2 linked regions of the Breoghania sp. L-A4 genome follow. Each later gene encodes a partner of the first gene's protein in a complex. Links are inferred from orthologs where the notes say so. Each region holds a gene or a part of one and is shown on either strand. Other genes may lie near its edges.

What was found.
Region 2: the proteins of uvrB (region 1) and D1F64_RS16460 are in contact, whole or in part, in a crystal structure (PDB 7EGT), measured with the Thermus thermophilus proteins. The link is inferred for Breoghania sp. L-A4 from one-to-one orthologs. Residues at the interface, in WP_096411307.1 of Thermus thermophilus: Glu23, Leu25, Arg26, Asp27, Gly28, Glu29, Arg30, Phe31, Arg55, Glu326, Asp327, Phe328, Glu379, Ser382, Gln383, His398, Gly400, Arg401; in WP_096412145.1 of Thermus thermophilus: His654, Arg656, Phe657, Gln666, Asp668, Glu669, Lys680, Arg681, Leu682, Ser683, Lys685, Tyr686, Ala687.

What each region holds. Positions count from the first base shown.
Region 1 is NZ_CP031841.1:4,663,903-4,674,902, forward strand. Bases 5,647-8,894 are described here. They hold uvrB (excinuclease ABC subunit UvrB), read left to right. Parts: upstream 5,647-5,961; coding sequence 5,962-8,694; downstream 8,695-8,894. Other genes in these bases: D1F64_RS21345 (diguanylate cyclase), read left to right, coding at 5,647-5,853. In the rest of the region: D1F64_RS21315 (metalloregulator ArsR/SmtB family transcription factor), read left to right, coding at 1-286; D1F64_RS21320 (permease), read left to right, coding at 283-1,368; D1F64_RS21325 (transglutaminase-like domain-containing protein), read left to right, coding at 1,380-2,261; D1F64_RS21330 (SelT/SelW/SelH family protein), read left to right, coding at 2,312-2,596; D1F64_RS21335 (DMT family transporter), read left to right, coding at 2,754-3,677; D1F64_RS21340 (DUF1344 domain-containing protein), read left to right, coding at 3,869-4,126; more of D1F64_RS21345, read left to right, coding at 4,336-5,646; D1F64_RS21355 (hypothetical protein), read right to left, coding at 9,474-9,893; D1F64_RS21360 (endonuclease domain-containing protein), read left to right, coding at 10,581-10,910. UniProt on the Escherichia coli protein: The UvrABC repair system catalyzes the recognition and processing of DNA lesions. A damage recognition complex composed of 2 UvrA and 2 UvrB subunits scans DNA for abnormalities.
Region 2 is NZ_CP031841.1:3,595,542-3,607,670, reverse strand. Bases 7,674-10,787 are described here. They hold D1F64_RS16460 (UvrD-helicase domain-containing protein), read left to right. Parts: upstream 7,674-8,062; coding sequence 8,063-10,513; downstream 10,514-10,787. Other genes in these bases: D1F64_RS16465 (cytochrome b), read left to right, coding at 7,674-7,945. Outside these bases: lpxC (UDP-3-O-acyl-N-acetylglucosamine deacetylase), read left to right, coding at 1-867; D1F64_RS16490 (outer membrane protein assembly factor BamD), read left to right, coding at 1,202-1,984; DNA repair protein RecN, read left to right, coding at 2,014-3,681; D1F64_RS16480 (hypothetical protein), read right to left, coding at 3,700-3,912; D1F64_RS16475 (arylamine N-acetyltransferase), read left to right, coding at 4,223-5,068; NAD-dependent DNA ligase LigA, read left to right, coding at 5,132-7,288; more of D1F64_RS16465, read left to right, coding at 7,394-7,673; D1F64_RS16455 (GIY-YIG nuclease family protein), read left to right, coding at 11,173-11,460; D1F64_RS16450 (IS110 family transposase), read right to left, coding at 11,633-12,129. UniProt on the Escherichia coli protein: A helicase with DNA-dependent ATPase activity. Unwinds DNA duplexes with 3'-5' polarity. Translocates on single-stranded DNA with 3'-5' polarity. Initiates unwinding more efficiently from a nicked substrate than double-stranded DNA.

The sequences.
Region 1 (11,000 bases):
GGAGGCGCGGCTTGTCGTGCTGCTGACGCTGGTGAAAGCGGGCCGCGCCGGGCTGTCGGTGGGCGATATCCAGACGCGCACGGGCATGGCCGCCTCCACGCTGGCGCATCACTTGCGGTTTCTCACCTCCGCCGGGCTGATCCGCCAGGAAAAGGCGGGCCGCACGGTGATGAACCACGCGGCCTACGGCCATCTGGAGGCATTGGCCGGCTACATCCTGAAGGAATGCTGCGCAGACGAGCCGTGCCGGAGCAGCGATGCCCGGCGGGCGGAGGAAGTCGAATGACGGACGTTGAAATCACCTCAGCCAATGCCGGCTGCTGCAGCACGCCGAGCGGCGCTGTCTGCTGCGCGCCCGAAACGCGGACGTTCCCGTGGAAGCGGATCTTTCTGACGCCGTGGACGCTCGTTGTCGCGGCGCCCTTCGTGGTGCTGCTGGCCGATCCCGGCCGCTTCACGCAGATCGTCACCTTTGCCGCCACGGCGTTTGCGGGAACCGCGCCCTACATCGCCGTGGCCGTGCTGCTGATCGCCTGGCTGAAGGCGGCGGGCGCGGAGGCCACCATCGGCCGCGCCTTCGAGGGGCGCGAAACCCAGGCGATCGTGCTCGCCGCCCTGTTCGGCGGGCTGGCCCCGTTCTGCTCCTGCGAGGTCATCCCCTTCATCGCCGGGCTTCTGGCCGTCGGCGCGCCGCTGTCGGCGATCATGGCGTTCTGGCTGTCCTCGCCGCTGATCGATCCGCCGACGGTGCTGATCACCGCCGCCGCGCTCGGCTGGCCGTTCGCCATCGGCAAGATGGTGCTCGCCGTCGGCATGGGGTTGTTCGGCGGCGTCGCCGTGAAACTCATGCTGGCCGGCGGGCTCCTGGGCAATCCGGTGAAGGCGGTGAGCGCGGGCGGTTGCGGGTGCCGGCCCTCTCCGTTCAAGGGCAAGCCCGTTTGGCGCTTCTGGCCGCAGGCCGAGCGCAACGCCGTGTTCCGCACGGAACTGCGCACCAATGCCCTGTTTCTCGTCAAATGGCTGGCGCTGGCCTATGTGCTGGAGGCCTTGCTGGTCACCTATGTGCCCGCCGATCTGATCGCGGGAGCCGTGGGCGGCGAAGGACTGCTGCCGATCGTCATCGCCGCCTTTGTCGGCATGCCGGCCTATCTCAACAGCTACGTGGCACCGCCTCTGGTCGCGGGCCTCATGGAGCAGGGCATGACCGCCGGCGCGGGCATGGCATTCATGATCGGCGGCGCGGTGAGCTCGATTCCCGCAATGGCCGGCGTGTGGTCGCTGGTCCGCCGTCCCGTCTTCTTCACTTATATCGGCCTTGGCCTGCTGGGCGCCATGCTCTCGGGCGTGATCTTCCAGCTCGTTGTTTGATCGGAACTCTCATGAACGCACCTGTCTCCGCCATTGCGTCTGTTGAGTCCACGGTGCAGGTCTCGGTAGAGATCGCGCCGACCGGGCGGACAGGCGCCCGGCTGCTCGCTCCGGTGGGCATTCCCACGCCGCACCAGACGCCCCTGCGGTTCTCGGTGGAGGGCGGCGCATGGAGTCTGACCGGTGAACGCCATACCGGGCAGATGGCGGCCCTGGTCACGCCATCCGACCCTGCGCTGCCAATGACGCTGCGCTACGAATATGCTGCTGGCGGCTCCGGCTATCCCGAGGCGCTGTTCGTGCCCATCGGCAGCCGCCACACGCGTCCGGCGGACGCGCTGGTGACCGACGCCTTGCGGATCGCCGATGCCGCGGCGGACGGTCATGCGGCCATCGCGACCATCGTCGCGGATGTCGCGCGAAAATTCATCTATGGCCATCCCGAGACGCGGTTCTACGAGGGGCGCGACGCCATTCCGCATCTCGCCTGCGGGCTGACCGAGGGTTCATGCGTCGACATCAACACCTATCTGATCGCCTGCCTGCGCGCGGCCGGCTTCGATGCGGGTTACGTCACGGGGTACTTCTTCCCGCGCGAGAAGAACGGCTGCTGTGACGACATGCACTGCTGGGTGATGAGCCGGCACAACGGCGTGGTTCTGGAATGGGACATTGCGCATCATCTGAAGATGGGCGCACAGGACATTTGCTGCGGGCTTAACCCGAAACCCGGTTCCCGGGTGGCGCTGGCCCATTCCATGGGACTGGATTTCCCCGAATTGGGCCTGCGTGAGCTGAAATTGCTGGCGGAGCCGGTGTGGATTGACGCGGCCGCGGCCGTCGGGAAGACGGCGGTCGTCATTTCGATGACCGAAGGCGGCATTGATCCTTAAGGGCCGGTGTACCGCTTTTGCCGGGGCCCGCGCGCGCGCATACTGCGGTCATGTCGGGAAAACCGCGAATCACCATCACCTATTGCCGTCAGTGCAACTGGCTGCTGCGCGCCGCCTGGCTGGCGCAGGAGCTTCTGTCGAGCTTTTCCGAGGAGATCGGCGAGGTGGCGCTGGTGCCGGGCACGGGCGGACATTTCGAGATCACCTGCGATGGCACGCGGATCTGGGAGCGGACCGCCGACGGCGGTTTCCCGGCGGCCAAGGTGCTCAAGCAACGGCTGCGCGACCTCATCGCCCCCGGGCGTGACCTGGGCCACGCGGATCGCCCGGACTGATCATCGCGCGCCGTTCCGCATTCCCCGGTCACTGAGCCGTTGATCGTGGCGGCACGTGCGCAATCGCCACGATGGCGCCCGCCCGCCCGCTTCTGTATTGAAACGCGGACCGACACTTCATCCCTTTGGCAGTTCCTTTCAACGGTGCCCGTGCCGCATGACACGCTCGACCGCCAATGCCCTGCTGCTGCTCGCCGCCGTGATCTGGGGCTCGGGGTTCGTGGCCCAGTCCACGGCCATGGACACGCTTGATCCCTTCACCTTCACAGGCCTGCGCTTCTTGATCGCCGCAACGGTGTTCGCGCCCTTCGCGCTTTTCGAGGCGCGCCGTGACAAAGCGGCCAGGCAGCCCGATGCGCGGTCCGGCCGGGTGGCGGGCATCTCGGGTGCCCAGGCCATGCTCTTCGTCGGCATCGGCGTGGTGTTCTTCGGCGCCAACATCGCCCAGCAGATCGGTCTTGTGACGACCAGCGTCACCAACGCCGGTTTTCTCACCGGGCTCTATGTGGTGATCGTGCCGGTGCTGGCGCTTCTGGTGTTTGGCGAGCGGCCGCATGCCGCAGTCTGGCCCGCGTCGCTGATGACGCTCGCCGGCGTCTGGCTGCTTGGCGGCGGCCGGCTCGACGCGCTCAACTGGGGCGACGGCGCGGTGATCGCCTGCGCGCTGTTCTGGGCGCTGCATGTGCTGTTGCTCGGCCGGACGGGCGCGGAGACCGGCCGGCCGATGGCGCTCTGTGTCGTCCAGTTCGTCGTGGTGGCCGTGCTCGGGCTGGGCGCGGGCGCCGTGGCGGGCGGGCCGGCGCTGTCAGTGGACGCGCTTGAGACCGTTTGGTTCGAGCTCTTCTATACCGGCGTCATCGATGGCGGCGTGGCCTTCGGCATCCAGGCCGTGGCGCAGCGCTGGACGCGCAGCTCGGATGCGGCGGTGCTGCTGTCCTCGGAAGCGCTGTTCGCCGCGCTCTTTGGCGCGTGGCTTTTGGGAGAGCGGCTCGACGCCGCCGCCATGGCCGGCTGCGCTCTGATCCTGACCGCCATCGTCCTGGTGCAACTGGCGCCCGGGCTGCGCCTCGCGCGCGCGTGAGCGGTGCGTCGCGACACCAATTCGCCTGAATTAGTGCTGCAGGATCAACACTGTGGCGGGATTTGGGATGGGAAAATATTTATTTGGATCAATTGCGCGCGCAGCCGTCCCGATTCATGTTCCATCCGCCGGCTGGGAGCCTTCCACGGTTGGACGCTCGAGAGAAAGCGCCGGCGTTTCGGGAGCGTATCATGCGCACGCGTTTTGTTGTTCTTTCCGCCCTTGTCCTGTCCCTGATATCCGGCTCGGCAATCGCCGCGGAAGCGGTTTCCGGCAAGGTCGAGGCCTTCGATCTGGAAACCCGCGAGCTCGTGCTCGAGAGCGGCGATATCTTCGTGCTCGACGAGGCCGTCAGCGTCGACAATCTCGACGTCGGTGACGAGGTGATGCTGAGCGTCGAAACCATCGATGACCAGATGGTCGTCACCTCGATGGAAATCTCCGAATAGGCCTCCCGGTCGAGGCACTGGAAACAGGCGGGCGGCCGGTGACCGGCGCGCCCGCTTTTCTTCGCATTGGCCCGAGGCAAGCCGGCGGATGCCCGTTTACCGCCGGTTAACCAAGGCGGGCCGTTTTCGGCAATACGGGCAAGCGCTTAGAATTGCTTCACCCGTATGGGCGATACTCTCCGCCAAACTTCCGGTGGAGCCTCTCACGCATGTATCGCGATTCACGACTGTCCAAGCCGGACGTCTTCGCGCCGACCGCCTTCGCGCAACGCAAGGCGCGCTTCGGGCTGCGTCATCTCGTCTATGTGGCGATCTTCACGCTGCTGGCGGCGGGAATCGTCGCCACGGCCTATCTCCTGACGACGATGACGGAACGCGCCGACGTGATCGCGCTGCGCCATGAGAAGGCGCTGGTTCACGAGGCGCTTCTCAACCAGGCGACCCTGCTTGCCCGTGACCAGAGATTTCCCGCCGTCAACGATGAGACGATCCGCCAGGTGCACGGCGGCGCGATCGATCCGGCCTTTGCCCAGGCGTTGGCGGGACAGATGTGGGGTGACTACGACCACGACTGGACGATGATCATCGGTCCCGCGGACGATGTGATGATGGTGGCCGTGGAGGACGAAATCGTGGCTCCGGCCGCCGGCGCCGAGGTGCTCGGCATCGCGCGCGATCTGGTCGAGACCGCCCGCGCCGGCTATTTCGCGGAGCGCCGGCCCACCGCCGGCGGCTACCGGATCAAATACGTCGAAAAGGGCGAACTGGCGCCGATCTTCGCCAGCGACGTGCGGGAGATCGGCGATCGTCCCGCGCTGGTCAGCGCCACGGCGATCATTCCCGAGACCGATGCCGCCCGGCATCCGGAGGGACCTCCGGGCGTCCTTGTCTCGGTGCGGTTTCTCGAGGAAAAGCTGGTCGCCGGCATTGGCGCCACGTTCCTGCTCAAGGGTTTCCACTACGCGCCGGACGAGATCTCGGGCGCCGCCAATGTGCCCGTGGACGTCGGCGCCGCGCAGCCGATCGGCTATTTCGAGTGGGCCAGTTCCGCGCCCGGCACCGCCATCCGCGCGGCCGTGGAGCCGATCGCCGCCGGACTGATGCTGGCGCTCATCGTGCTCGGCACCATCGCCGCGCGCAGGCTGGCGGCCAAGTCCAGGGCGCTGGAGGAAAGCGAGGCGCGCAACCGCCATCTGGCTCTGCACGATTCGCTGACCGGGCTGGTCAACCGCCTGTGTTTCGGCGATGCGCTCGACGCCGCCATGGCCACGTGCCGCAAGCATCCGTGCGCCGTGCTGGCGATCGACCTCGACCGCTTCAAGGCGGTCAACGACACCTATGGCCACGACGCGGGCGATCTGGTGATCCGCGAGGTGGCGGCCCGGTTGCTGACCCTGGTCGGCGAGAGCGGGCTGGTGGCGCGCGTCGGCGGCGACGAGTTTCTCGCGCTGATCACCGGCAACGTCGAGGAAAGCCGGATGCGTTGGTTGTGCGACGCGATCGTCGAAGACGTGGCGCGGCCGATCCCGGTCGGCGCGGGCATCGCCCGGATCGGCGCCAGCATCGGCTGGGCCATCGCCCCGCGCAACGCCGACAACGCCTCGCTGGTCCTGCGCATGGCCGATCAGTCGCTGTACAACGCCAAGGAAAGCGGCCGCAACGTCGCCGTCTTCATCGAGGACCTCTACGACGCCGACACCCCGCCGAGCATCCGCAAGACCGCGTGAGGGCTGGTGACACCCTCCTGTCAGGAGAATGCGGCGGGCGGATACGAATCTCGGCACAAATCGGGAACGCGCTCTTTCCTCCCGCCGCCTTTCCCCCATATTGCCGGAATGGCCAGCGACAGAAAATCCTCCGAGAAATCCGATACCCCTGACACAGTGGAAGGCTTCGGTGAGTCTCCCCAGGCGCCACTGAGCGGCGCGCCGCTCTCCGGCTCGATTTCCGATTGGGCGCAGGAGATCGCGCGGGATGCGGAGACGCCCGCCGCGAAGACACCTGCGGCCAAAAAACCCGCAAAAAAGCCGCGCGCGAAAAAGGTCGAGACGGCCAGCACCCCGCGCGAGAAGGCGGCCGGCGGCATGAACCCCATCGCGGGGCTGGATATTTCGCTGGAGGACGCCGAGGCGCTGCTCGACAAGCAGGTGGCCGAGACCAGGAAGAAGAAGCGTTCCAAGAACGCGCTTCCGGAGCTGTCCGGCGACACCTCGGCGACGGCCACAGTCGCGGCGCTGTCGGCGCTGATCGAGAGCGGCAATCCGCTGCACAAGAACGGCGAGGCCTGGGTGCCGCACCGTCCGCTTCGGCCGGCGAAATCCGAAGGCGGCGTGCCGTTCCGTCTGGTAACGGACTTCGAACCCGCGGGCGACCAGCCCACCGCCATCGAGGAACTGGTGGCCGGCGTCAACGATCAGGAGCAGACGCAGGTGCTGCTCGGCGTCACCGGCTCGGGCAAGACCTACACCATGGCCCAGGTGATCGCCCGCACCCAGCGCCCGGCGCTGATCCTGGCGCCCAACAAGACGCTGGCGGCGCAGCTCTACGGCGAGTTCAAGAGCTTCTTCCCCGACAACGCGGTGGAGTATTTCGTCTCCTACTACGACTATTACCAGCCCGAGGCCTATGTGCCGCGCACCGACACCTTCATCGAGAAGGAATCCACGGTGAACGAGCAGATCGACCGGATGCGCCACTCCGCCACCCGGGCGCTGCTGGAACGCGACGACGTGATCATCGTCGCCTCGGTCTCCTGCATCTACGGTATCGGCTCGGTGGAAACCTACACCGCGATGACATTCGCCATCGAGGTGGGCGAGCGCATCAACCAGCGCCAGCTGCTGGCCGACCTCGTGGCGCTGCAGTACCGGCGCAACGACGCGTCGTTCCAGCGCGGCTCCTTCCGGGTGCGCGGCGACACCATCGAGATCTTTCCCGCCCACTACGAGGACCGCGCCTGGCGCGTCTCGCTGTTCGGCGACGAGATCGATTCCATCACCGAGTTCGATCCGCTGACCGGGCAGAAGTCGGGCGAGCTGAAGTCGGTCAAGGTCTACGCCAATTCGCACTATGTGACGCCCAAGCCGACGCTCAACCAGGCGACGAAATCCATCAAGGCGGAACTCAAGCAGCGGCTCGCCGAGCTCTACGATCACGGCCGCCTGCTGGAGGCGCAGCGGCTGGAGCAGCGCACGCTGTTCGATCTGGAGATGATGGAGGCGACGGGCGCCTGCGCCGGCATCGAGAATTACTCGCGCTATCTGACGGGCCGCGCGCCCGGCGAGCCGCCCCCCACCCTGTTCGAGTATCTGCCGGACAACGCCTTGGTCTTCGCCGACGAGAGCCATGTGACGATCCCGCAGATCGGCGGCATGTACCGCGGCGACTTTCGGCGCAAGGCGACGCTGGCGGAATACGGCTTCCGGCTGCCCTCGTGCATGGACAACCGGCCGCTGCGCTTCGAGGAATGGGACGCCATGCGGCCGCAGTCGGTCTGCGTCTCGGCCACGCCCGGCGGCTGGGAGATGGAACAGACCGGCGGCGTTTTCGCCGAGCAGGTCATCCGCCCCACTGGCCTCACCGATCCGCCCATCGACATCCGCCCCGCCACCGCCCAGGTCGACGACCTGCTCGGCGAGGTGCGCGCCGTGGCGGCGCAGGGCTACCGCACGCTGGTCACCGTGCTGACCAAGCGCATGGCGGAGGACCTGACCGAATACCTGCACGAGAATGGCGTGCGCGTGCGCTACATGCATTCCGATATCGACACGCTGGAGCGCATCGAGATCCTGCGCGATCTGCGGCTGGGCGCCTTCGACGTGCTGGTCGGCATCAACCTGCTGCGCGAGGGGCTGGATATCCCCGAATGCGGGCTGGTCGCCATTCTCGACGCCGACAAGGAAGGCTTTCTGCGCTCGGAGACCTCGCTGGTGCAGACGATCGGCCGCGCCGCGCGCAACGTCGACGGCCGCGTCATTCTTTACGCGGACAGGATCACCGGCTCGATGGAGCGCGCCATCGGCGAGACCGACCGCCGCCGCGAGAAGCAGGTGGCCTACAATCTCGAGCACGGGATAACGCCGGAATCGATCAAGAAGAACATCGGCGACATTCTCGGCTCGGTCTACGAGCGCGACCACGTCACGGTGGACGCCGGCTTCGCCGAAGCGCCGCTCGTCGGCCACAACCTCAAGGCGCATATCGAGGATCTGGAAAAGCGCATGCGCGACGCCGCCGCCAATCTGGAATTCGAGGAGGCGGCGCGGCTGCGCGACGAGGTCAAGCGGCTGCAGGAAACCGAACTGGCGATTTCGGACGATCCGCTGGCCCGCCAGTCCGCCGTCGAGGGCCGCAGCGGCGGCTACAAGGGCGACAGGCAGTTCGCCGGCAACGCCAACGTTCTGGCCTCTTCCAAGGTCCGCAAGAACACGCTGGACGAGATGACCGTGGGCCGCACGGAAGTGCCGCTTGGCACCCCTCCGCGCGGCCGCCCAGGCATCGGCTCGGACGATTCCAGGTCAAACGCCAAGCGCGGCCGCCCCGGCAAAAGCGGGCGTCCGGGGCGGTAGCGCCAAAAGCCGCGCCACGTATTCAATGTCATCCCGGCCCGCGTGCACCGCAGGTGCATCGCGAGAGCCGGGACCCAGCGACCATCTGCGCGAAGCGCACCTTTCGCGCGGCCAGCGCCCTTCGCGAGAAGCGCTCCACGACGGCCACGTCCTGAGGAGCGAACGCAGTTCGCGTCTCGAAGGACGGGCTCCGCGCGTGCGGCCCATCCTTGCTGACGGCACTGGCGCGCCTCCTCGGGGTGAGTTCGGCCGGAGTTCGGGCCCCCAATCACCTCTCCCATGGGGAGAGGTCGGGCGGCACGCCCGGGTGAGGGGCAGGGCTCTCCGTATCCCCGTGAGCGAAAAACCCCTCACCCCAGCCCTCTCCCTGAGGGAGAGGGGGCGGATGCGGCGCATCTCGGGAGCTGTTGTTGGAGTCGCCAAACCTTCCGCGTCATCCCGTGCGCGGCGCGGCACGTGAGTGCTGCTCCGCAGACGCGGGACCCGCGATCTCTCCGCGCGGGAGCGCCGTCGGGGATCCGCAGATCCGCTTGGCCTCGGCCCTTCGCCACCATCGCCCGCGCCGAACCAGATCGATATGGGCCCCGGATCAAGTCCAGCATGTCGGGCCGGACGCGAATTGTCTTCACCTCTCCCATGGGGAGAGGTCGGCGCGGAGCGTCCCGGTGAGCGGAGCAGCGCCTTCCGTACTTCCAGGACATCGAAACTCCTCACCCAGCCCTTCCTCCTGGGAGAGGGAGCTTCTCTCAGCGTGCGGCGGGATTCGGGTTCTCCTGCTGCTACTTCAGATCGAGGACGAACCGGACCCTCTGGCTGACCATGTTCCGTTCGCTGGCGTTGAAGGTGTGGCGTGCGCGGACTTCGAAAGCGTCGCCGCCCTTGTAGCGTCCCTTCGCCCTGAAGTAGACGTAGAGCGCCTTGAACGACTTGCCGAAGCACTTCTTGCCCTTGCGAGTTTCGCGCTTGGGTTCGATCCGCAGGCTCACTGTGCCGTGCTTCGGCTGGCGCAGCACGGAGTGTCCTCGGATCGCGACGTCGGCGCAGGTGTCCTGATTATAGGCGTAGAAGCTCCACAGCCGGCCGCTGTAGCCCGCCGGCACGTCGAGACGGATCGTCTCGGCTCGCGCTATGCCGGCGCTGCTGGCGACCAGGAGCAACGCGATTGTCGCGCCGCGAATGGACGTTCGTGATGCGGTCATCGTCCCCCCTCTCGTGATCGCCCGGTCCGTGGGAAAGTGCCGATTGCCTTCCTTCCGTAGCGTCCCGTTCTGTGACTTTGGCCAGAACGGGAAGGAGTATCAAGCGAAAACCAGCGCCGCGCGACCGCCCCTGGCCGCAGGCGCGTCAGTCGCATTAACCCGTTCGGGTGTCGCCCGCCGTGACCTCGCCGGTAGCGACGGGCGGCCCGTTTCAGGTCTCCAGTCGGGAGAGGTCGGGCGGCACGCTCCGGTGAGGGGCGGCGCTGTTGATTTTGGCGGATTTCTCAAAGCCTTCGGTGTCATCCCGGACGCGCTGCGGCATGAAATGACGCCGCGCAGATCTGGGACCTATTCCGTGATGTTTCGGTGCGGGGATGCCATCATGGTTCTGCATGGAGCCGCACGCGTCACAACCGCCTCCCGCGCCGAACCAGATCGGTATGGACCCCAGATCAAGTCCGGGGTGACTGTGGAGGGATGCTCGCGGTCAATCACCTCTCCCATGGGGAGAGGTCGCGCCGCAGGCGCGGGTGAGGGGTTCAGAACCCTCCGTATCCCCGTGAGCGAAAAAACCCTCACCCCAACCCTCTCCCCATGGGAGAGGGGGCGGATACGGCACGTCTTGGCGAGCGGCGCGGACTGCGGGTAGCCTTGGGTGCATTCGTTGGGGGAACTGTTGTGCCCGATATGCTGCCCTTCGCGCGCCGATTGCGGCGCAGCCAGACCGAGGCGGAAGCGCGGCTATGGCATCGGCTGCGCAACCGCCAGCTCGGAGGCTGGAAGTTTCGGCGTCAGGTGCCCGTGGATCGCTTTGTTGCGGACTTTCTGTGCGAGGACGCGCGGCTGATCGTGGAGCTGGATGGCGGGCAGCATGCCGAGCGCCTCGCCGAGGATGCGGAGCGCACGGCTGTGCTCGAAGCATGCGGCTATCGGGTCGCGCGTTACTGGAATCCGGAAATTTTTGATAACATCGACGGCGTGCTCGAGGACATTCTGGCGCACCTCGAAAAACGGTGAACCCGCGTTGGGGCAAGAGCTGGTCTTCAATCACCTCTCCCATGGGGAGAGGTCGGCGCGAATGCGCCGGGTGAGCATCTGTGTTTCAGG
Region 2 (12,129 bases), 1.1 Mb from region 1 along the record:
TCGCTCACGCTCTATCCCGCGGATGAAAACACCGGAATCGTGTTCGTGCGCACGGGCGCCGACGGATCGGAAGTTGAAATCGACGCCATCTGGTCGGCTGTTTCCGCAACCGCGCTGTGCACGGTGATCGGCAAGAAATCCGCGTCTGTCTGCACGATCGAGCATCTGATGGCGGCCCTGCGCGGCCTCGGTGTCGACAACGTGCTCGTCGAACTCGACGGCGACGAAGTGCCTGTGATGGACGGAAGCGCCATCCAGTTCGTCGACGCCATTGATCAGGTCGGTCTCGTGAAGCAGGCCGCGCTGCGCCGCTACATCCGTATCAAGAAGCCCATTCGTGTCGAGAACAAGGGCGCGGTCAGCGAACTGCGGCCCTATGAGGGGATGCGGTTCGACGTCACCATCGATTTCGAGACGCCGCTGATCGGCCGCCAGTCGTTTGTCGGCGATCTGACGCCGGAGCTGTTCCGCACCGAGATCGCGCGCGCGCGCACCTTCGGCCGCGTCAGCGACGTCGAGAAGCTCTGGGCCATGGGGTTTGCCCGCGGTTCGTCGCTGGAAAACTCCGTCGCCATCGATGGCGATCGGGTGCTCAATCCCGAAGGCACCCGCTGGGCGGACGAGTTCGTCCGCCACAAGACGCTGGACGCGGTTGGCGATCTGGCGCTCTCCGGTCTGCCTATTCTCGGTGAGTACCGCTCGTTCAAGGCCGGGCACGCCATGAACAATGCCGTTCTCATCGCGCTGTTCAGCGACGAGGATGCCTATGAGATCGTCGAGGGTCCGGCGCGCCGCGAACGCGAATCACGCCCGGTCGATCTGACGAGCGACATTTCCGCCCCCGCCTACGGCCCGGACCATTCCTGAGCGGCCATTATTCCAGAGCGTTTCCGCCTGGGTTCCCCTCACGCCTTAAAAAAGTTGCAAAGCCGCGCGATTTCGCATGCACGGGAATTGTTCGGTCGAGCCGTTGAACGAAAGCGCGCGCTGGCGCTTACGCTGAAGGCAATATTCGGCTAGAAGCACGGATATCCGGTTGCCGTTTGAATGGCTGGCCGTATGGTATGGCCATGTTTAGGGATCGCAAGCAGCGGTCCGTCACGCGAGGGAGAGCCTCCAGGTGCTGCGTAGTCTGACGTCAACGAGCCGCGCGAAGCGCAACGGTTTCACACGCGCCTTGCGCGCCGCGTCCCTGGTGGGACTGTTGGCGGTCGCCGCCTGCGCGTCCAACGAGACCGACGACCTGGCGCTCGACGACACGCCGGCGGATCAGCTCTACAACGAGGGTCTCGCCCTGCGCGCCAGCGGAGATCTGAGTGGCGCCGCGAAGAAATTCGAGGAAGTCGACCGGCTTCATCCCTATTCCGAGTACGCGCGCAAATCGCTGATCAACATCGCTTTTGCCAATTATTCGCGCGGCAAGTACCAGGAAGCCATCAATTCGGCGCGGCGCTTCGTGACGCTGCATCCCGGCAGCCCGGACGCGGCCTACGCACTCTACATCATCGGCCAGTCCTACTTCCGTCAGATGCCGGACGTGACGCGTGACCAGAAGACCACGGAGAAGGCGCTCGAGGCGATGTCGGAGCTGGTGCGCCGCTATCCCGACAGCGAATACGCCGCCGACGCGAAGAAGAAGATCCGGGTGACCCAGGATCAGCTGGCCGGCAAGGAAATGGAAGTCGGGCGCTACTATCTGGACAAGCGCAATTATATCGCGGCCATCAACCGGTTCCGCGAAGTGGTCATGCGCTACCAGACGACGCGCCACGTGGAAGAGGCGCTGGCCCGCCTGACGGAGGCGTATTTCTCGCTCGGCGTCGTATCCGAAGCGCAGACAGCCGCCGCCGTTCTGGGTCACAACTTCCCCGACAGCCGCTGGTACAAGGACGCCTACACGCTGCTCAAGAAGGGCGGCTATGAACCCAGCGCCGATGAAGGCAGCTGGATCAGCAAGGCGTTTGACGGTATCAACATTCTCTAGTTTTCTCTTTTAGAGACATCACACCGCCCATGCTGGCAGCGCTTTCGATCCGCGATATCGTTCTGATCGACCGGCTGGATATCGATTTCACCGCCGGAATGACGGTTCTGACCGGCGAGACCGGCGCGGGCAAGTCGATCCTCCTCGACGCGCTGTCGCTGGCGCTTGGCGGACGTGGCGACGCCTCGCTGGTGCGGCACGGCGAAAGCCAGGGCCAGGTTACCGCGGCCTTCGATGTCGCGGTGGATCACCCCACGCGGTCGCTTCTCAGGGCCAACGATATCGAGGATGACGGCGACATCATCCTGCGCCGCGCCCAGAGTGCCGATGGCCGCACCCGCGCCTTCATCAACGACCGTCCCGTCAGCGCCAGCCTGCTGCGCGAGATCGGCACGCAACTCGTCGAGATCCACGGCCAGCACGATGACCGGGCGTTGGTGGATCCCGCCAGCCACCGGGCGCTGCTGGACGCGTTTGGCGGGTTGGAAGCCGACGCGGCGGCCGTCACCGAGGCCTATCGCGCCGTTCGCGCCGCGGACAAGGCGCTCAAGGATCATCGCGCCCGCATCGAGGACGCGCGCCGAGAGGCGGATTTCCTGCGCGCCGCCGTTGACGAGTTGACCACACTCGCCCCGCAGCCGGGCGAGGAGGAGGATTTGGCCGCGCGCCGTCACCAGATGATGCAGGTGGAGAAGGTCGCCGGCGACATCGGCGAGGCGCATGAAGCGCTGCACGGCAACGGCTCGCCGATTCCCGAGCTCGCCGGGCTGTTGCGCCGGCTTGAGCGCAAGGCTGATCAGGCGGGCGGCTTGCTGAGCGCTCCGATCACCTCGCTGGGTCAGGCGCTGGATGCGCTGGAAGACGCACGCGGCAGTCTCGAACATGCCTTGCGTGAAACCGATTTTGATCCCCGTGAGCTGGAGCAGACCGAGGAGCGGCTGTTCGCCCTGCGCGCCGCGGGCCGCAAGTTTTCCGTGCCGGTGGACGAACTGCCCGCCCTGCGCGACCGCATGGCCGCCGATCTCAGCGATCTGGACGCGGGCGAGGAAAAGCTCGGCAAGCTGGAAAGCGCGGTGCAAGAGGCACGCGCCACCTACGATGCGCTTGCTCTTGCACTCAGCGGCAGGCGGCACGAGACGGCCGCCGCGCTGGAAGCCGTCGTGGCCCTGGAGCTGCCGGCGCTGAAGCTGGAGCGCGCGCGGTTCATCGTGCAACTCGCCTCCGACCCGCAAGCGCGCACGGCCGATGGCATCGATCAGGCGGAATTCTGGGTGCAGACCAACCCAGGCACCCGTCCGGGGCCGATGATGAAGGTGGCGTCGGGGGGTGAGCTGTCGCGCTTCCTGCTGGCGCTGAAAGTCTCGCTGGCCGACAAGGGCTCCGCACCGACGCTGGTCTTCGATGAAATCGACACCGGCGTTGGTGGGGCTGTGGCGGAAGCCATCGGTCACCGCCTGGCGCGCCTCGCTGCCACCGTGCAGGTGCTCACCGTCACCCATGCGCCGCAGGTTGCCGCGCGCGCCATCGGTCATCTTCTGATCGCCAAGGAAGCGATCGACGCGGATCGGGTCGCCACCCGCGTCAATCCGATCGGTGAGGCAGAACGCCGCGAGGAAATCGCCCGCATGCTGGCGGGCAGCGTCATCACGGACGAGGCGCGCGCTGCGGCCCAGCAGTTGATGGCCGGCGCGCACTGAGTGTCGCGGGCGCGGCTGTTATTCGGCCGGTGCGGCTGGCGCGGCCGGTTCGGTCGCGGCGGGCGGCGTCGTCACCTCGATATCGACCGTCCTGTCCGTCGAAATCCCGCCATTCATGAAGAACAGGCCGCCGGCGATCAATGCGACCACCAGGGCGCCGGCGATAAACCATCCGGCGCCCGATCCGTTGGCGCTGTGGACGACGGTTGTCTCTCGGTCACGGTTTTCCATTGCGATTCTCCTTGGTCAGGTTGTGTGATCATCCAACCCCTCACGGAGGCGGAAGTTCCACGCTCGCGCGGGCATGGCGTTTCCCGAGCGCCGAGCCGGTTGGATACGCCGCGAAATTGTCCGGACATTTGACAAGGGTAAAAATTGTGGCGCGCATCACAGCCTGGACGGCGGGAGGGGCGTAGAGATGTGGGCATGAAAAGGCCAATGTGGCGTAGGCAGAACGCTTGAAGTGCCATGATCATGGGGCGAAACGTCCCGTCAGCGAACGCGGGCCTGTTGCGTGTCGCGGATTGAACTGGAGCCGGCTGTGACCTTCGACATCGATTGCTATCTGGATCGTCTGGGAATCGCCGCGCCCGCGACGACGGCCGCGGGCCTGGCGATTCTGCAGGAGCGCCAACTTTGCTCCATTTCCTTCGAGGACATTGATCCGTTGACCGGCGTCGTGCCGGCGCTGGACCCGGAGGCGCTCAGCGACAAGCTGCTCAAAGGCGGCCGCGGCGGCTACTGCTTCGAGCTCAACGGTCTCTTCCGGCTCGCGCTCGAGGCGCTGGGCTTTTCCGTCGCACCGGTGCTGGCGCGGGTGTATCGGGACGGTGGCGAGCCCGGGCCGCGCGCGCATCTCGCGTTCATCGTCACCATCGAGGGGCTGGAGTGGCTCGCCGACGTGGGGTTTGGCGGACCGGGCGCGCGCTGGCCGATCCCGGTCGCGCTCGGCCGGATCGAGCGGCAGATGGGTCAGGCCTACCGTCTGATCAATGACATGGAAACGGGAGAAACGGTGCTGCAGCGCGAAGAGTATGATGGCTGGAGTTCACTGTATGGCTTCGACCGCGCGCCGGTCCCGCCGTGTGACGTAGAGGCCGCCAATTTCCTGTGCGCGCGCTGGGACAAGATGCCGTTTTCAACCAACCTGACAATCAACCGGCTGACACCGGGCGGCCGCGTCAGCGCCTTCAACACCTCGGTGACCGAGGTGTGCGGCGACGTCGTGAGCAAGCGCCAGATCACGGATGCGAAGGATCTGGCGCGGCTGCTGGCCGATGCGTTCGCCCTGACGATCGAGCCGGCCACGCTTGCGGTGATCGTCCGGCGCCTGGGGCTTGTTGACGACGTCAACGCCCTTCCGCAAACCGGGGTCCCGGCGGCATAATGGGTGAAGCGATTCCCGGCGTCGGGGACCGCTCTCGCACGTTGTCTCGCTCGAAGGCCCTTCATGACCCGATCCGATCCCGCCCTGCTCGATGTTGACGATCTGACGCCGGAGCAGGCCGCCGCCGAGCTCGCCCGGCTGGCGGAGGAAATTTCCGCCCACGACGCGCGCTATTATCGCGACGACGCGCCGAGCATCTCGGATGCCGAATACGACGCCCTGCGCCAGCGCAACGCGGCCATCGAGAAGCGCTTTCCCGATCTGGTGCGTGCGGATTCCCCGTCGGTGAAGGTCGGCGCGGCGCCCCAGGAAGCCTTCGGCAAGATCACCCACGCGATCCCGATGCTGTCGCTGGACAATGCGTTCTCCGACGACGACGTGCGCGATTTCGTCGGCCGGGTGCGCCGCTTTCTCAAATACGATCCGCTGAAGGGGCCGCTGGCGGTCACCGCCGAGCCGAAGATCGACGGCCTGTCGCTTTCTTTGCGCTTCGAGCAGGGCAGGCTGGTCTCCGCCGCCACCCGCGGCGACGGCGCCACGGGCGAGAACGTCACCCGCAACGCCGAGACCATCGACGACATTCCGCGGTCTCTCCCCAAGGACGTGCCGGACATCGTCGAGGTGCGCGGCGAGGTCTACATGGCGCACGCGGATTTCACGGCGCTGAACGAGCGCATGGTCGGCAACGGCGGCAAGCCCTTCGCCAATCCGCGCAACGCCGCTGCCGGCTCCCTGCGCCAGCTCAACGTCGAGATCACCCGCCAGCGGCCGCTGCGCTTCTTCGCCTATGCCTGGGGCGAGATGAGCGCCATGCCGGCCGACACCCAGATGGGCATGATCGATGTGTTCAGCCAGTGGGGTTTCGCGACCAACCCGCTGATGAAACGCTGCGAGAGCGTCGAGGAACTGATCGACGTCTACCATCATATCGAGGAGACGCGCGCGACGCTCGGCTACGACATCGACGGCGTCGTCTACAAGATCGACCGGCTGGATCTGCAAAAGCGGCTGGGCTTCGTCTCGCGCAGTCCGCGCTGGGCGATCGCGCACAAGTTCCCGGCCGAGAAGGCCTTCACCATCCTCAACGCCATCGAGATCCAGGTCGGCCGCACCGGCGCGCTGACGCCGGTGGCCAAGCTCGAACCCGTCACCGTCGGCGGCGTGGTGGTTTCCAACGCGTCGCTGCACAACGAGGACTACATCAGGGGCGTGGGCCAGGATGGCGAGCCGTTGCGCGGCGGCAAGGACATTCGCGTCGGCGACACGGTGCGCATCCAGCGCGCCGGCGACGTGATCCCGCAGATCATCGACTTGGACCTGACCAAGCGCCCGCCGGATGCCGAACCCTTCGCCTTTCCGACCACGTGCCCCGCCTGCGGCAGCCACGCGGTGCGCGAGGTGCATCCCAAGACCGGCCGCATCGACGCCATCCGCCGCTGCACCGGCGGGCTGATCTGCCCCGCGCAAGCGACCGAGAAGCTGAAGCATTTCGTCTCGCGCAACGCCTTCGACATCGAAGGTCTGGGCGACAAGCAGGTCGACGCCTTCTACGCCGACGGGATGGTGAAGAACCCCGCCGACATCTTCACGCTGCGGAGGCGCGACGCGGCCTCGCTGACCAGGCTCAAGAACAAGGACGGCTGGGGCGAGACGTCGGCGAAAAACCTCTTCGACGCCATCGACGAGCGGCGCGAGATCGATCTGCACCGTTTCATCTATGCGCTGGGTATCCGCCATGTGGGCGAGGGCAACGCCAAGCTGCTGGCGCGCGCCTACGGCTCGTGGGAGGCCTTCGCCAGGGCCATGCGCGCGGCGGAGGACCACGCGGGCGACGCCTGGGCGGAGCTCAACAACATCGACGGTGTCGGCGAGGTCGTGGCGGAGGCTCTCGTGCAATTCTTCTCCGAGCCGCACAACCGCGAGGTGCTCGAGGCGTTGCTGGCCGAGGTCACCCCGGTTGATGCGGAAAAGATCGCGGACACCGGCTCGCCGGTGGCCGGCAAGACGCTGGTGTTCACCGGATCGCTGGAACGCATGACGCGCGACGAGGCCAAGGCCATGGCCGAGCGCTTCGGCGCCAAGGTCGCGGGCTCGGTGTCGAAGAAGACCGATCTGGTCATCGCCGGACCGGGCGCCGGTTCGAAACTCAAGAAGGCCGAGGAGCTCGGCGTCGACGTGATCAGTGAGGACGACTGGTTCGATCTGGTGGGAGAGATCTGAGCAGTGTTCGATAAGTCTTATCTCACATTCACCATTACGAATGTTTAACTTGTCGCGGCGCCGCACCTGTTCTTTTCTCGCACCACAAGACATTGGTGGAGATGGATGATGGCGCTGACGGATACGCGGGCTGGCTACGGCTGGATTTCAATCGCCCTGCATTGGCTGGTCGCCGTTCTGGTGATCGCGCTTTTCCTCATCGGTGAGCAGTTCGAGGATCTCGGGCGGGAGGCGGGTGCATCGCTGCGCGCGCTGCACGTCTCGATCGGCATGATCGCCGTGGTCACTGTGCTGGCCCGCATTGCCTGGCGCTTCACGCAAGGCAATCCCAAGAAGGCCGAGGATCCGCGGCTGATCCTGCTTCTTTCCATCCTTGTGCAATGGGGCCTGATCCTGGCGACGCTCGCCCTGGTCATCACCGGTCCCCTGTCCATCTGGACCACCGGCCAGCCGATCGACGTCTTCGGGATGGTCCAGCTCGCATCGCCGCTCGAGCGCAACCGCGAGCTGCACGAGGCGATGGAGGAGATCCACGAAGTGGCGTCCTCGGTGCTGCTGCCGCTGGTGGCTCTGCATGTGCTCGGCGCGCTGAAGCACGCGGTGCTGGACCGGGACGGCATCTTCATGCGCATGCTGCGCCCCGCGCGCGAGGGCTGAGCGGCGGTCTTGTGTGCCTGCGAGGCGGGGGGCTAAAAAACGCGTCCACACGCCTCGCATGCGCCCCATTTGTTGCTATATTGTTCCGCAAAGCATCACGGATTCGCAAGGCGGCGCATGACAGACCCGAACGGGTATTCCGACGACGATTTGGATGATTGGGGCGTCGGAGCGCCACAGCCTGTGTCCGGATCCGTGCAAGCACACGGCTCAACGCCCGGGCAGGACGCTCCGGCCGGCGGCGGCATTGCGGCGCGGGCGCTCGCCGCGCGGTCCCAGCGCGCGCCGGATTATCTCAATGGCCTCAACCCCGAGCAGGGCCGGGCGGTGGAAACCATCGACGGGCCGGTTCTGGTGCTGGCGGGCGCCGGCACCGGCAAGACTCGCGTTCTGACCACCCGCATCGCGCATATTCTGGCGACCGAGCGCGCCTATCCGGGCCAGATTCTGTCCGTCACCTTCACCAACAAGGCGGCGCGCGAGATGAAGGAGCGCATCGCGGCGCTGGTCGGCCCCACGGCCGAGGGCATGACCTGGCTCGGTACCTTCCATTCCATCGGCGTGAAGATCCTGCGCCGGCATGCGGAGCTGGTCGGCCTGCGGCCCGATTTCACCATTCTCGACACCGACGACCAGTTGCGGCTGATCAAGCAGTTGATCAAGGCGGAGGGGCTGGACGACAAGCGCTGGCCGGCGCGGCAGTTCGCGCAAGTCATGGACGGCTGGAAGAACCGCGGCCTCGCGCCATCCGAGGTGCCCGAGGGCGAACGGCGCTCCTTCGGCAACGGCACGGCCGGAAAACTCTACGAGGACTATCAGGAGCGGCTGCGGATCCTCAACGCCGCCGATTTCGGCGATCTGCTGCTGCATTGCATCCGGCTGTTTCGCGAACACCCGGACGTGCTCAAGGGCTTCCAGGACCGCTTCCGCTACATGCTGGTGGACGAGTATCAGGACACCAACGTCGCCCAGTATCTTTGGCTGCGGCTGCTGGCGCAGGGCAACCGCAACATCTGCTGCGTGGGCGACGACGACCAGTCGATTTACGGCTGGCGCGGCGCCGAGGTCGACAACATCCTGCGCTTCGAGCACGATTTTCCCGGCGCGGTGGTCATCCGGCTGGAGCGCAACTACCGTTCCACGCCGCATATCCTCGCCGCCGCCTCGCACCTGATCGCCAAGAACGAGGGGCGTTTGGGCAAGACACTGTTCACCGACAGCAAGGATCCCGACGCCGAGCGCGTATCCGTGGCCTCCGTCTGGGATTCGGAAGAAGAAGCGCGCGCGATCGGCGAGGACATCGAGCAGTTGCAGCGCGATGGCCACGCGCTCAACGACATGGCGATTCTGGTGCGCGCGTCCTTCCAGATGCGCGAGTTCGAGGACCGCTTCATCACCCTGGGTCTGAACTACCGCGTCATCGGCGGCCCGCGCTTCTATGAGCGCATGGAGATCCGCGACGCTCTCGCCTATTTCCGCGCCATGCTGCAGCCGTCGGACGATCTGGCATTCGAGCGCATCGTCAACACGCCCAAGCGGGGCCTTGGCGAAGCGACGCTGGGGCTGGTGCACGGGCTGGCGCGCGCCAAGGGCATTCCCCTGATGCAGGCGGCGGCGGAGCTGGTCCAGACCGAGGAGCTGCGCGCCAAGGCGCGCGGCGTTCTGCAGGGCGTGCTGAGCGATTTCGCCCGCTGGCGCGGCCAGCTCGAGACGCTCAAGCACACGGATCTCGCGGAAATCATTCTCGACGAGAGCGGCTACACCGAGATGTGGCGCAACGACCGCTCGGCGGATGCGCCGGGGCGGCTGGACAACCTCAAGGAACTCATCCGCTCCATGGACGACTTCGAGTCCATGCAGGGGTTCCTGGAGCACATTGCGCTGGTGATGGACCGCGATTCCAGCGACGCCCACGACGCCGTCTCCATCATGACGCTGCATTCGGCCAAGGGGCTGGAGTTCGACACGGTGTTTCTTCCCGGTTGGGAGGAGGGGCTGTTTCCGCATCAGCGCGCGCTCGATGAATCCGGCCGCTCAGGGCTCGAGGAGGAGCGCCGGCTGGCCTACGTGGGCATCACACGGGCCAAGAAGCGCGCGAAAATCTGGTTCGCCACTAACCGCCGTATTCACGGGCTGTGGCAGTCGAGCCTGCCGTCGCGGTTCCTCGACGAACTGCCGGAGGACCATGTGGAGATCATGGAATCGTCGACCTCCTACGGCGGCATGGGCGGCGGCTATGGCGCCAGCCGGTTCGACAATCGCGATCCCTTCCAGAGCGGCAGCTATGAGACCCCTGGCTGGCAGCGCGCCCAGCGCAACCGCGCCAAGTCCGGCGGCTTTGCCGACAGCGGCGCGAAATACGGCGGCTACGGCGGCAAGACGATCGAGGGCGAGCTGATCGCCAAGAGCGTCACGGACGCCAAGTCGGACTATTCGACGGGCGAGCGCGTGTTCCACCTGAAATTCGGCTACGGCACGATTTCCGGCATCGACGGCAACAAGCTGACGATCGAATTCGAAAAAGCCGGCCAGAAACGCGTGCTCGACAGCTTTGTCGAGAAGCCGTGAAGGGCAGGGGCCGAGCGCCGGGGATAAGCGTTGGGACCGAGCGCCCCACGCTCGATTTGCGGCTTTCAGGAAATTGCGGCGCCAAACCTCGATGTCATCCCGGCCCCCGAGCCGGGACCCACTATGCCGCGCTCCAGCCGTTGACGTGGCTGTGCGAGCGGAAAGCGCACCGCTGATCATGAGCGCCTTGGCAAGTGGATGTCAGAGTGGATCCCGGCTCGGCGGCCGGGATGACACCATGATGGGTGGCGCGTTTCGGACGTAGCGGCGCCCCACCGCCCCGGATCTGCAAGGCGGCACTGCGCGCCGCATTGCGTCCGGGGTGACGATGGAGAGCGCGGTGATGGACAATTGCCTCCCCGTCATCACCCGGCGAAGTCCGGGTAATCTACTCCGGGTTCCACGTGGCATGAGCGATCTGTGGCGCGAAGTGGCTGACCGTCTTTCGAGTCGTCATTCATGTCATTCGTTGCGGGCGCGATTGGATTGCCCGGACGAACCCGCTCCTTATTGGCTCCTTGCGATTGATGTCCGACTTGCTTTCTCACAGACTATCCCAAGGTCATCCCGGACGCGCTGCGGCATGAAATGACGCTGCGCAGATCCGGGACGGGGCGCGGGAGGCTCGCTCTGCACGTCTCGTGGTCAGAGGGCTGCCGATGGTCGCTTGGGTTTATATCATGGCGTCAAAGCCGGACGGGGTCCTGTACGTTGGCGTGACGAACGATCTTGCCCGTCGGGTTTTCGAACATCGTAACGACATCCTCCCAGGCTTCACGGCAAGCCGTGGATGTAAGCGGTTGGTGTTCTATCGGGATTATCCGACCTTCCAGGACGCGATTCTCGACGAGAAACGTATCAAGCGATGGCGACGTGCATGGAAGATCAGGTTGATTGAAGAGATGAACCCGACGTGGTCCGATCTTTATGAGCGCTTGCACGGGTAGCGGCACCTCACCGCCCCGGATCTGCAAGGCGGCACTGCGCGCCGCGTTGCGTCCGGGGTGACGAAGGAGAGGACCGAGCGCCTCACGCTCGATTGGCCGGCTTTCGGGAAATCACCGCGCCAAACCTCGATGTCATCCCGGGCTTGACCCGGCAACTGTGTTGTTGAGTGTGTCATGCGTGGAACGGGACACCGTCTCTTAGGATGGCGTTTGCGGTGACGAGGATTTTTCTGGCCAGCGCGATCATGGTGACCTTGAAGGGTTTTCCGCGATCGACCAGGGCCCGGGCATAGGCCTTGAAACGCGAGTTGGAGCGCGCCGCGGTGACGGCGGCCATGTAGAGGGCGTCGCGCACCCGCTTGCGCCCACCCTTGATCGCGCGGTGGCCCCGGAAACGGCCGCTGTCGACATTGAAGGGCGCAAGACCCGCAAGCGCCGCGATCGCCTTGGGCGATGTGGTGCCGAGCTCACGCATCAGCGCGATCAGCGTCGTGGCGGCGACCGGGCCGATACCGGGAATGGAGCGCAGCAGCCTTTCCATCCCCGCGAACGTCGCATTGGCCCGGATGAGGGCGGCGCGCTCGGCCTCCACAGCGGCGATCTCCTCATTCAGCCAGGCAAGGTGGCGCTCCAGGCTCGACCGCTCGCACTCATGGGCCTCGGCAAGAC